One region of the Microbulbifer zhoushanensis genome, then DNA from elsewhere that is predicted to be linked to it. Evidence: predicted binding sites of a transcription regulator. Region 1 holds the regulator's gene; each other region holds the start of a gene.

Region 1 (4,196 bases):
GAACCAGTAACGCCCCCGCCCGTTCCCGGGATCAGGCGGCGCTGCTGGTTGCCAGGCGCTGTTCCGGGAAATGCAGGGTGAAAGTACTGCCCCGCCCGGGACTGCTGTGTACGGTCATCTCGGCCCCGTGGCGCAGCAATACATGCTTGACGATGGCCAGCCCCAGGCCGGTGCCGCCGCTCTCCCGGGAGCGCCCGGCGTCCACCCGGTAAAAGCGCTCGGTCAACCGCGGGATATGGATGGGATCGATACCGATGCCACTGTCGCGCACGGCGAAGTGGCCGCCCCGGCCATCGACCCACCAGCGCAGCTGGATCGGCCCGCCCTCCGGGCTGTACTTGACCGCATTCAGCACCAGGTTGGCAAAAGCGCTGTGCAGCTCGGTGGCATCGCCGGTGATGATTGAATCCTGCTGGCAGTCCACCGTGATTTCGTGGCGGCCGCCACTGAAACTTCGCGCCTCCTGAGCAACCCGTTCCATCAGCTCGCTGACAGTAATCTTTTCCCGCCCGCTTTCCCGCTCCGAGGTTTCCAGTCGCGCCAGCAGCAACAGGTCATTGACCAGCGCCGTCATGCGAGCGGTCTGCTCACGCATCTGCGCCATGGGCCGCTGCCAGGGTTGTGGCGCCATCCCGCTGCCCTCGAGGGTCTCCAGGTAGCCGGCAATCACGGTCAGCGGTGTGCGCAATTCATGGGAAACATTGGCGACAAAGTCCCGGCGCATCTGCTCCAGGTTGTGCAGCCGGGTGATGTCCCGCACGATCACCAGCGCCTCGTCGCGGCCGTAGCGGGTGAGTTCCAGCTGCAGGATGCGGGCGTCATTGCCCGGCGCGGGCATGGTCAGCGGGCCGCGGGCGCCGGGTTCGTTATTGTGGATATAGCGCACGAAGCCGGGGTCGCGGACAAAGTTGACCAGTGGCTGGCCGGCGTCTTCCGGGCGCAGCTTCAACAGCTCACCGGCGGCGGGGTTCCACCAGGCCAGGTTGCCGTCGTCTTCCAGCGCCACGATACCCTCGCGCAGGGCACTGGTGCTCTCCTGCACCCGGCGCAGCATGGCGTGGAGTTTCTGCTTTTCGCGCCGGTGGCGGCGCTGCAGGCGGTAGAAATCGTCCGAGATCTCGCCCCAGATGCCGAATACGGTGGGGGCAGGGCCGCGACGGCCGTTGGCCAGCCAGCGATTGAAGCGGTGCTGCTGGGCGAGGATCCAGAAGAGGTAGACCCCCAGGCCCAACACAAGCGCCCAGCGCCATTCAGTGGTGGCAAAGCCGAATATTGCCGTGCCGAGGGCGATCACCGCGAAGCGGGAAAACTCGCCGATACTCCGTTCCAGCATAGTGGTGGGCTGTCTCCGGTCTGCGGATGGGCGTACGGCGAGTGGCCGCCGCCTCTGGTCCGGCTCGGGTCAGGTTGCTCGTTGTCTGGTGGTACGGCTTCCAGCGACGGGCCGTGCCGCAGGTCGCGCAGGGCGAATTCTTACACTTTCTCGGCGGTTTGCACAGAAAAGCGATACCCGGTGCCGCGCACCGTCTGGATAAAGCGGTCGTGACCGTCGACGGCGAGGGCCTTGCGCAGGCGCCGGATATGAACATCGACGGTGCGCTCTTCGACGTAGACATTGCCGCCCCAGACATGGTCCAGCAACTGGGTACGGGTGTAGGCGCGCTCCTGGTGGGAGAGGAAAAATGTCAGCAGGCGGAACTCGGTGGGGCCCATATCCACTGCCTGGCCCTTGATGCTTACCCGGTGACTGATGGGGTCCAGCACCAGGTCGCCGGCGGTGAGCGGTTCCTCCGGGGTGGAGGGGCCGGCACGACGGAGCACCGCTTTCAGGCGGGCAACCAGTTCGCGCGGGGAAAACGGCTTGGTGATGTAATCGTCGGCGCCGGTTTCGAGGCCCTTGATCTTGTGGTCCTCTTCGCCCTTGGCGGTCAGCATGATGATGGGCAGGGTCGAGGTGAGCTCGTCCCGCTTCAGGCGCCGGGCCAGCTCGATCCCGGATACATCGGGCAGCATCCAGTCGAGCAGGATCAGGTCCGGCCGCTCGTCGATTACCAGTGCGTGCGCTTCCTGCGCGTTTTCAGCCTCGATACAGCGGTAATCCGCCATTTCCAGTGCCACCCGTAGCATATCGCGCACGGGAGCTTCATCGTCGACGATGAGAATCGTTTTGCTGTCCATGTAACTGTCACACCCTACTGTCGGTGGGGTCATTTAACGGCATTTTAGTGACAACCATATGACAGTCACCCTGTGCCGTGACAGGTTTGTTCAGCCGAACAGGAAAGAGAAAAATATACCCGCAAAAACGACACCGCCTACCCAGTTGTTGTTCAGGAAGGCCTGAAAGCAGGGTGTTCTTTCCCGGTCGCGCACCAGCCACTGCTGGTACGCGAACAGCCCGGCGGCGACCAGCACGCCGGCATAATAGACAGCTCCCAGCCCGAAGCGCGGGCCCACCAGCAGCAGCGACGTTACCACCAGCAGCTGCAGGACGGCGGTCATGGGCCGGTCCAGCTCGCCGAACAGTACCGCGGTGGACTTGACCCCGATCTTCAGGTCGTCATCCCGGTCCACCATGGCATAGAAGGTGTCGTAGGCCACTGTCCACAGCAGGTTGGCGGTATACAGCAACCAGGCCTCGGCTGGCACCTCGCCCCGCACCGCTGCGAATGACATGGGAATGCCCATGCTGAAGGCCGCGCCCAGCACCACCTGCGGCAGGTGGGTATAGCGCTTGGCGAAGGGATAGCAGAATGCCAGGGCCACCGCCGGCAGTGACAGCAGGATCGTCAGCCTGTTGGTGGTCAGCACCAGCAGCAGGGCCACCAGGCTCAGGCCGACAAACAGCCACACCGCGGAGGCCGGAGTGATTTTACCGGTGGCCAGCGGGCGGCCCGCAGTGCGCTTTACATGGCCGTCGATACCCCGGTCGGCGAAGTCATTGATTGCGCAGCCGGCGGCACGCATCAGGATCACGCCCAGGGTGAATACCGCAAACAGGTGCAGGCCGGGCCAGCCGCCGGCCGCCAGCCACAGTGCCCACCAGGTGGGCCACAGCAGCAACAGTGAGCCGATCGGGCGGTCCAGTCGCGCCAGCTGCCAGTAAGGGAGCGCTGCGGGCCAGCGCTGGGAGAGTTGTTGACTGATCACGTGTTCTGTCCCCTTCCCGGCTGCCGTCCCGCCATGGGCGGGCAGTCGGGATCAAAAGCCTGCAGGAATGTCTCCGCCACCAGCAGCGGCCGGTGATGCAGCCAGAAAGTCGAGCGCCGTCCCCAGGCCAGTTCCGACTCGCCCGCCAGTTCCGGCAGGGCGCATTGCGGGTTGCGCCGCTGGCGGTTCAGCACAATCGGGTCTCGCCGGATGCCCGGTTCACTGAACAACAGCTCGCCCAGCGGGCGGCTGTCCAGGTGGCGCAATTGCCGCGCGGGCCCGCGCAGGGTCTGTTCCGGCAAAACGCTGCGGGCATAGACCCAGGGGGTGTCGTTGCCGTACAGCAGCACTTCGCGCACCAGCGCCAGTTGCCGGTTGCGCAGTCCGAGTTCGCGTCGCTCCTCGAGGTTGGGTTGCGCCCAGCGCTGGTCCAGCACCTGTACCCGGAACCGGTTGGCGCTCAGCTGCCGCAGCGCCGCCGTCAATGAGCCGGGATGCAGCAGCCACGCCAGCAGCGGAGCCGGCGGCCGGCAGTGCAGGGACTCCAGCGGCTGCCTGAACCACTGGCCCACAGGTGCGTAAGGAGACTGGTACAACACAAACCCCGGAGCAAAACCAAAGGCGCTATTGTACCCCGGCCTGCGGCCCGGTAACCAATTCCGCCACCCGACTTTTGCCGAAGGCCGCGGCTGCCGATATAGTGGCCGTTTGCGCAAAGCGGAACCTATCCGGTCCCCCGACCCGCACCAGCGCACCGGTTCCTGCACGGAAAGTATCGTGCGGGCCTGCGGCACGGGGCCAAACAATCGTGGAGAACTGCAACAGACATGGGTCTCACTACAAGAATACTCCTGGGGATGCTGGCCGGCATCGTGGTCGGGGTCGTCATCTATGCCGTCGGCCACACCCTGATGCCGGGCAGCAGCCTGGCCCACTTCCTCGACACATACCTCGCCGGTGGCCTGTTCGATATCATCGGCCGGGTATTTATCGCCTCGCTCAAACTGATGGTGGTGCCGCTGGTGCTGGTATCGCTGATCTGTGGT
Region 2 (4,196 bases), on a different contig from region 1:
CAAGTGCGGTGCCTCCGGCGACTGCGCGGCGGGGGATCACTACTGGCTGATCGAGCGCGGCCCCGGCAATGAATTCAGCACCTGGGTGGTCACCCCTCAGTACCCCCGTATCACGATCCAGTCGAAGTGCAGCGACCGGCTGAAAGTGGGCAAGCGTTACCGCTTCTCATTCAGTCGCGGCCACCTGGTCGGCTTCAGTCGATAGCGGCAGCCTGTCCTGGGCTTTCTTCAGGAAGCGATAGACCGAATCCTGCGCCCGGCAGCCACGGGCACCGTGGCCGGCGATACGGGTGTTGCTCTGGTCGCGGTCGAGTATCCGGGCCTTGCGGTTGTCACGCCACTGCAACTCCATGATCTCCCGCACCGTATCACGATGCTTCTGGTCCCAGATGGGGAAGGTGACCTCTACCCGGTGATCCAGGTTACGGGTCATCAGGTCTGCGGACGACAGCCACACTTCTTCCTCGCCGCCGTTGTGAAACATATACACCCGTGCATGCTCCAGGTATTTGTCCACCAGGCTGATCACCTCGATATTGTCAGACAGGCCCGGCGTCTCGCAGACCAGTGAGCACATGCTGCGCACAATCAGGCGAATGCGCACACCGGCACCACTGGCACGGTAGAGCCGCGCGATGATTTCGCTGTCCACCAGGTTGTTGCACTTGAAAAACAGTTCGGCTCGCTCACCGCGCTCGGCAGCCTGGATTTCCCGGTCAATGGCGTACAGCAACGCCGGCCGGTTGGTATAGGGTGACACGGCAATATGCCGGTACTCGGGACGCTGGTGTGTGTACTGGATGAACTCGAACACGTTGTACACGTCCTGCCCCAGCCTCTGGTCACTGGTCAACAGGCTGAAATCGCAGTAGACGCGCGCGGTGCTCTCATTGAAGTTGCCTGTGCCCAGGTGACTGTAGAATCGTTGCTGGCCGTTTTCCTCCCGCAGGATCGAGATCAGCTTGCAGTGCACTTTCAGCCCTGGCACCCCGTATATCACCTCGACACCGGCATCACGCAGTTCGTTGGACCAGTGAATATTGGCCAGTTCATCGAAACGTGCCTGCAGCTCCACCACCGCCACGACGCGCTTGTTATTGCGCACCGCATTGATCAGTGCGGCCACCACACGGGAATTGCTGGCCACCCGATAGAGGTTGATGCGAATCTCCCTTACCTGGGGGTCGATGGCCGCGGAAATCAGCAGGTTGCTGATCGCCCGGAAGTCGTGGTACGGATAGTAGAGCAACTGGTCACGGACATTCAGCAGCCCGAAGACACTCTCCTTTTCCGGCAGGGTCTCGAGTGGTTGCAGCGGCTTGTAGCGATGCCGGGCAGATTCCGCCGGGAATTTCATGAAATCCTTGGAATTATGGTAGCGCCCGCCCGGGGTATAGCTGTCAAAGCTGCCCATCCGCAGCTTTTTCTTCACCAGGTTGAATACCACTTCCGGCATGGCCGCATCGTAAGCCATCCGTACCGGGTCCGCCTGCTTGCGTTTTTTCAGGGACTTGGCCACACGCGCGACGATATTCTGCGTGATTTCCTCACTCAGCTCGAGTTCCGCATCGCGACTGATCTTGAACATGAAGGCTTCCGCACGCTCGATGGGCAGTACATAGCGGAAAACATCCACCAGGCAGGCACGGATGATATTATCGAGGACGATATAAACCTTTTCGTGATGTCCTTCCCGCGGCGGGATCACCACAAACCGTGGCAGTGTATCAGTAGGGATCTCCAGGGCCGCGAAACGCTCACTACCATCTTTCAGCTTTAAGTAAATAGCGAAGTAAATACTCGCCTCATTCAGCAGCGGCATATTTTCCCGGTCATCGATAAAGAAGGGCTCCAGCTCCGGCAGCACCTCGCTGTGAAAATACTCCTCCACGAACGTGCGCTGTTTGTCTGTCAGCTGGTTCTCGCTGACCAGGTGGATATTATGCTGTCCCAGGTCCGAGAGCACCTTGGTATAGGCAGCGTATGAGCGCCTTTGCAGGCGCAGTACCCTCTCATTGATACTGGCCAGCAGCTCGGAAAAATACTGCTTCTTTTTTGCGCTCTTGGCAAAAGTCGCTACCCGCCGCACATCGGCAACCCGCACACGATAGAATTCGTCCAGGTTACTGGAGAAAATACCCAGGAAGCGCACCCGCTCGATAATGGGTACGCGCTCGTCCTCCACCTCCTGCAGGACGCGCTCATTGAAGGAGAGCCAGCTTAGCTCTTTGGGATATACCGGTGTATTGTTAACCATGTACCACTTGCTAGATTCTTTTGGGCGACTGAGATGATACGGCCCGGCGGATGCGGTGGATGCAATGAATGGATGCGGCGGATGCAAAGGCCCCCCGCTACCCTGTAGCTCTATCCACATTGCCCCGCTCGCGTATCTGCGCCAGTATTTTACGTACAGCGATTATTCTGCCCGGCTCCACTGGCAATGCTCGCAGGTGACGGCGGGCCCGGTTTTATTGTATCGCCGGATAATAGTAGGGCAGTTTGCTACATTCAGATGACAATTTTTTGACAGGAACAATAATGCTGCATGACGCCGAACGCTACGCGGCACTGGATCTCGGCTCCAACAGCTTCCACCTGTTGCTGGCCGAATTCCGCGACCAGCGCATGGTGCGCCTGCATACCGACCGCGCCATGGTACGGCTCGCCGCGGGGCTGGACGACGAGCGCAACCTGGACCCGGAGGTGGCCGAACGCGCCCTGGCAGCCATGCAGAGATTCCGCCCGGTGCTGGAACAATTGCCTGTGGACCATGTGCGGGTAGTCGGCACCAACACCCTGCGCGCCGCCAGCAATGCCGATGGCTTTATGGAGCGGGCCGAGGCGATTCTAGGGGTTCCGATTGACATTATCAGCGGTATCGAGGAAGCGCGGCTAATCTACTCCGGCGTCATCGCCGCCGCGGATGGCCCGCCACGATTGCGCTGCGCAGTGGATATTGGCGGCGGCTCCACAGAACTGGTGCGCGGGCGCGAAGTACCCCATGAATTGCAGAGTCTCTACATGGGTTGCGTGGCCTACAACCGCCGCTTCTTTGCCGACGGCAAAATAGACGCCGCCAGGAAAAACAGCTTTACCCGCGCGCGCCGCGCCGCCAGCGCCGAACTCCAGGGCCTGCGCCACTTCGCCGAAAACTGCGAGGCCATCGGTGCCTCGGGCACCATCAAGGCGGTGGCGCGGGTGCTGAACAATGGCGAACTGCTCGACATCGAGCGCGACGCGCTGGAGGGGCTGGCAGAACGCGTGGCAGCCTGCAAGACCGTCGCCGACCTGGACCTGCCGGACTTCGACGAGGAGCGCCGCCCGGTATTCGCCGCCGGCCTGGCGATCCTGCTGGCGGTGTTCCGCGAGCTGGATATCGAGCGCATGCGGGTTTCGCCCTACGCGATCCGCGAGGGCATCGTCCACGACCTGGCCGGGCGCCTGCACGGCGGCGACCGCCGCGCGGATACCGTCGCGGATATGATGCAGCGGGGGCAGATAGACCCGGACCAGGCACGCCGGGTGGTGAATACCGCCGAGGACCTGCTGCTGATGCTGCGCCCGGAATGCCCCCACGACCAGCGGCGGCGCCTGCAGTGGGCGGCACAGTTACACGAGCTGGGCCTGGCACTGTCCCACAGCAATTCCCGCAAGCTGGGGGCCTATATGATCGAGAAGGCGGACCTGGCCGGGTTTGGGCGCAGTGAGCAGGAGCACCTGGCGCACCTGGTGCGCAACCAGCGCGGGCGCATCAAGCCGCCGCGCGAGCATTACGGCTTCCACCCCAATCCCGACCTGTTGTTGTGCCTGCGACTGGCCTGTATCGTGCACCGCGACCACGCCGACCACGACCTCGATGGCGTGGAACTCAGTGCGGGCGGGGAACACTACCGCCTGCGCCTGTCCCGGCAGTGGCTGGAAAGCAATCCGGCGATCGAGGACCTGCTGTACCAGGAAGCGGAGCACTGGCAGTCACGTTCGCCGGGGCTGCTACTGGAGCCCTACAATTAAAGGCACTATGAAAAAACTGGACCAGGTCACCCTCAGCCATCACTTTGCGGATCTCGGCGACGCCTTCGGCAGCCGGGTCGATCCCGCCCCATTCGAGCGCCCGCACCTTATCCACGCCAACCCGGCGGTGATGGCGCGGCTGGGCATCGACCCGGCCGAGGCCGGTAATCCCGCGTGGGCGG
Region 3 (4,196 bases), on a different contig from region 1:
GTTTCATCCACTGCAAAGCTGGACAGGCTGGCGTCGATGAAGTTATTCAGGCCACCCATATTAATCCCGGGACCAAAGCGGCCCAGGCTGTAGTCGACATTGTTCATGGCGAAATCAGCCAGGGTAAAGTCGCCACCAAAATCGTCGTAAACCACGGCATTCAGGTCACCGGTCTTTTCCCGGCGTCGCTCGTGCAAACCGAATTTCAGCTCGGAAGGGTTACCGGCCAGCTGTATTTCGCGGCTGATATCGATGCGGAAGCTGACCTCCTCATCCTCGGTAAAATTGTCCTCGATCACAATCTCGTCGAGCTTGTAATTGGACGCATCCATCGCCGCTTCGACATCACCAGCACCGATGGCCAGGGTGGGTTTTTCCCCGGCACTGGTGTAGCCCAGCTGCAAGCCTTCCTGTACAAAATCTGTATCGCGGCGGTGTGGCTCGGCTTCCTCGGCATGGGAGTAGCCCAGCGCATATTCAACGCCCCATTGACCCAGGTCATGCTCTCCGCCAAAGACCATGGAGAGGATCTGCTGCTCCTCGAAGCGGTCCTTCAACGACTTTTCCAGTGCCGCGTCGTTCCATACCGCAGAGCTGGCTGTGATAGTGGCCGGATTATCATTTTCCTCATCCAGCTTCCAGGAATTACGCTGGCGCTCTTCTTCATCGGAGAAATCGGAATAGAGGGTATGCAGGTAAAGCAGGCTGGTCTCGCCCAGGCTCAGGTCGAAATTGGCGGCCAGGCCGGTACGCTCGCGGGTCACGGTGTAATCGCGCTGCTCAATCTCGGCGGCCCCAAAGCCCTCACTGCCATCCTCCGCGGTAAGCTCCTCCCAGATGCCATCTGTCTCCACATTTTCAGAGCCGAATTTTCGTTCCTGGTGGCTCGCGGCAATCGCTACCCCCAGCTCGCGACCGCCATCCAGCTCGAATACCCTGGTGAGGGTACCGGCAAGCTTCGGGCTGTTCTCCTCCTGCAACGTGCTGTAACTGTTCTCGACACTCAGCTTGAACTGCTGGCCATCCTGGTCCAGGGCATTCAGGCTCTTGATCTCAATGGCACCGCCGATGGAGTCCGCGCTCATATCCGGCGTGAGCGTCTTGAATACTTCCAGGCTGGCAAGCAGGTCGGAGGGGATCACATCCATGGCCACGGCCCGGCTGTCGGTTTCCGGCGCGGGCAGGCTGACCCCATTAATAGTCGCCGCATTCAGGTTCGGGTCGATACCCCGCACACCGACGAAACGCCCCTCCCCCTGGTCGCGGGCGATAAATACACCTGGCATGCGCTGCAGTGCTTCGGTGACGTTGGCGTCTGGCAATTCGCCAATCGCATCGGAAGTCTGCACCGCAACAACTTTGTTGGAGCGGCGCTGGCGCTCGATATCACTGCTGGCGTTGGCCGCCTGGGCAGTCACCTCGATGGTTTCCAGGGCGCCTTCCCCAGCCTGTGCCACTGCATTCACAGAAATAACCGCAGCAGCGATTGCCGTTAGCGGCAGTGTAACGAGTGCGACCCGGGTCGATCGGTTTTTCATAAGGTCCCCATTCCTTTTTATGGCAGGTGTTCGATGGGGCGCAGGTTAGACGTCGGGCGTGACTGTTGGGTGACATTTTGTTGAAAATTGTGGCACCGCAGGCATCACTGATCGTTCACTGAATTGTCACGGGACACTGGCAGACTCCGATGCCCACTAAACTACTATGAGGTTGCAAATCTGTGACAGCGAGCCCTGGTCACTGTCACAGAAAGAGCCGGAGACAAAATGAAAAAGCTGCCGCCAGACCCGTCCCGCCGCACTCTCTTCAAAGCGATAGGTGCCCTCGGTGCAACCGGTGCCACCAGTGGCCTGCTATCAGCGTGCAATCGAAGCCCCGGGCTTGACCGGGCTTCGCTGACTTTTACCGAGGTCCCCCACGGCCTGGATGCCAGCCATCACCTGCCCGAGGGTTATCGCGCCGACGTGCTGCTGCGCTGGGGGGATCCCATCCAGGCGGGGGCCGGTGTATTCGACCCGGAAGGGCTGACCGCGGCAGAGCAGCAGCAACGCTTTGGTTACAACAACGACTTCATTGCCTTTATGCCACTGGCCGAGGACGCCGGCCCGGGGGATGGGGACAGGCACTGCCGCAGCGACAGCAGCAAGCGCGGCCTGTTGTGCGTCAACCACGAATACACCCAGCCGCACCTGATGTTTCCTGGCTACAACGATGAGTACAGCGCCACCCGCGGCGTGAGCGCCGAACATGTGGCCATCGAGCAGGCCGCCTGTGGTCACGCCATCGTGGAGATCGAGAAAACCCCGGCTGGCTGGCAGGCAGTGCTGGACAGCCCCTACAACCGCCGCATCACCCTCGGCACCGAAATGGATATCGTCGGCCCCGCCGCCGGTGACCCGCGCCTGCAGACCGCCGCCGACCCCAGTGGCACCCGGGTGTTCGGCACCGTGGGAAACTGCGCCGGCGGCAAGACCCCCTGGGGCACGGTATTGATTGCCGAAGAGGGCTTCGGTGGCGCTTTCCAGGGAGACCCGGACGCCATTGCCGACCCGGTAGAGGCCCGCAATCACCATGCATTTGGCATTGCCCCGGACAATCGCAACTGGGGTGACCATGACCCGCGCTTTGATATCGGCGTCGAGCCGCATGAGCCCAACCGCTTCGGCTGGATGGTGGAATTTGATCCCTACGACCCGGAATCCCGCCCGCGCAAGCTGACCACACTGGGACGCTTTGAACACGAGGGGTTTACCCTGGCCTGCAAGCCAGGCCAGCCAGTGGTGGCCTATGGTGGTGATGACGACGAGGGCCAGTTCGTCTATCGCTTCGTCTCCGCCGAGGCCTACCGTCCGGGTAACCACCGGGCCAATCGCAACCTGCTTACGGCAGGCACCCTGTTTGCCGGGCAATTCAATGCCGACGGCAGCGGCCGCTGGCTGCCGCTGATCTTTGGCGAGGGTCCACTGACACCGGAAAACGGTTTCCGCAACCAGGCTGACGTCCTTGTAGACGCCCGCCGCGCCGCCAGCCTGCTGGGCGCCACGCCCATGGACCGGCCGGAGGATGTGGAGACCAACCCGGTCAACGACTGCACTTACGTCATGCTGACCAAGAACAAGAGGCGCGGCGCCGACGACACCAACGCCGCCAATCCCCGCCCACGCAATGCCGCCGGCCACGTGCTGGAAATCGTACCGCCGGGCCGGGATGGCGAGCGCGACCACACCAGCGACATTTTCCGCTGGCATACCTTCCTGCTCGGCGGCAACCCCAACGCCGAGGACCCGAACGAGCGCGGCGCCTACGGCCAGCAGGTGACCGGGGCTATATCGCCGCACGGCTGGTTCGCCAACCCGGACAATGTTGCGTTCGACCACGCCGGCAATATGTGGGTTGCCACCGACGGCTGCGAGGACTTCGGCTTCCATGACGGCCTCTGGGCCATGGCCACCGAAGGTGAATTACGCGCCGCTCCGAAACATTTCTTTGGCTGCCCGCAGGGCGCCGAGGTGTGCGGGCCGGAATTCACCCCCGATGGCACCACCCTTTTTATCGCCGTGCAGCATCCCGCCGACGGTGGCCGCTCAAGCTTCGACAACCCCATGCATCGCTGGCCGGACAATGACCCGGCCCTGCCGCCGCGGCCCAGTGTGCTGGCGATCAGCCGGAAAGATGGCGGCGTAGTGGGAAGCTGACAGGTTGGCTGCTGGCTCGTAAATGGATCGCGGTCGGCACTCAGATGGAAAAGAACTGCTGGATTCCCACCAGCACATTGGTGGTGGCAACCGATGCGAGGATCAGCCCCATGACCCGGCTGACGATACTGGCGCCAGCATTGCCAATCCAGCGGTGAATCCACTGTGCGGTAAGCAGCAACAGGAGGACGATCCCCAGCACCGCCAGCATTGAAGTGGCGGTGCGCATCTGGTGGATCGGGTCAAAGCGGTAATTGTCGGTCAGTACCACTGCCGCCAGCATGGCCCCGGGCGAGGCGATGGAAGGTACCGCCAGCGGGAATATCGCCGTCTCGTGGCCACTCCTGGCGATCTCGACTTCCTGCTCCGGCTTGCCCTCACCGAAAATCATTGTCAGGGCAAACAGGAACAGCACCACACCGCCGGCCACCTGGAAGGCCGACAGGGGCACGCCGATGGTCTCCAGCAGGTACTGGCCGGCGAGCAGGAAGAACAGCAGGA

Evidence for each region. The regulator PhoB, encoded in region 1, activates phosphate uptake and scavenging genes when phosphate is short. The targets are predictions, from matches to a motif close to TGTCATAAANNTGTAACA.
Region 2: ppk1 (polyphosphate kinase 1) is a predicted target of PhoB. The motif match lies at 2,515-2,532, and genes of this name have one in related genera.
Region 3: LVD10_RS07515 (PhoX family protein) is a predicted target of PhoB. The motif match lies at 1,709-1,726, and genes of this name have one in related genera.

Annotation. Positions count from the first base shown of each region.
Region 1 is NZ_JAJSAO010000002.1:362,098-366,293, reverse strand. Features, by position in the region: gene LVD10_RS05235 (hypothetical protein) at 1-10, shown strand, start outside; gene phoR (phosphate regulon sensor histidine kinase PhoR) at 32-1,333, opposite strand; gene phoB (phosphate regulon transcriptional regulator PhoB) at 1,474-2,178, opposite strand; gene ubiA (4-hydroxybenzoate octaprenyltransferase) at 2,269-3,150, opposite strand; gene LVD10_RS05215 (chorismate--pyruvate lyase family protein) at 3,147-3,746, opposite strand; gene LVD10_RS05210 (dicarboxylate/amino acid:cation symporter) at 3,978-4,196, shown strand, end outside.
Region 2 is NZ_JAJSAO010000003.1:292,410-296,605, forward strand. Features, by position in the region: gene LVD10_RS07530 (hypothetical protein) at 1-205, shown strand, start outside; gene ppk1 (polyphosphate kinase 1) at 167-2,257, opposite strand; gene LVD10_RS07540 (Ppx/GppA phosphatase family protein) at 2,542-4,014, shown strand; gene LVD10_RS07545 (protein adenylyltransferase SelO) at 4,022-4,196, shown strand, end outside.
Region 3 is NZ_JAJSAO010000003.1:285,802-289,997, forward strand. Features, by position in the region: gene LVD10_RS07510 (TonB-dependent receptor) at 1-1,538, opposite strand, end outside; gene LVD10_RS07515 (PhoX family protein) at 1,767-3,695, shown strand; gene LVD10_RS07520 (MarC family protein) at 3,736-4,196, opposite strand, start outside.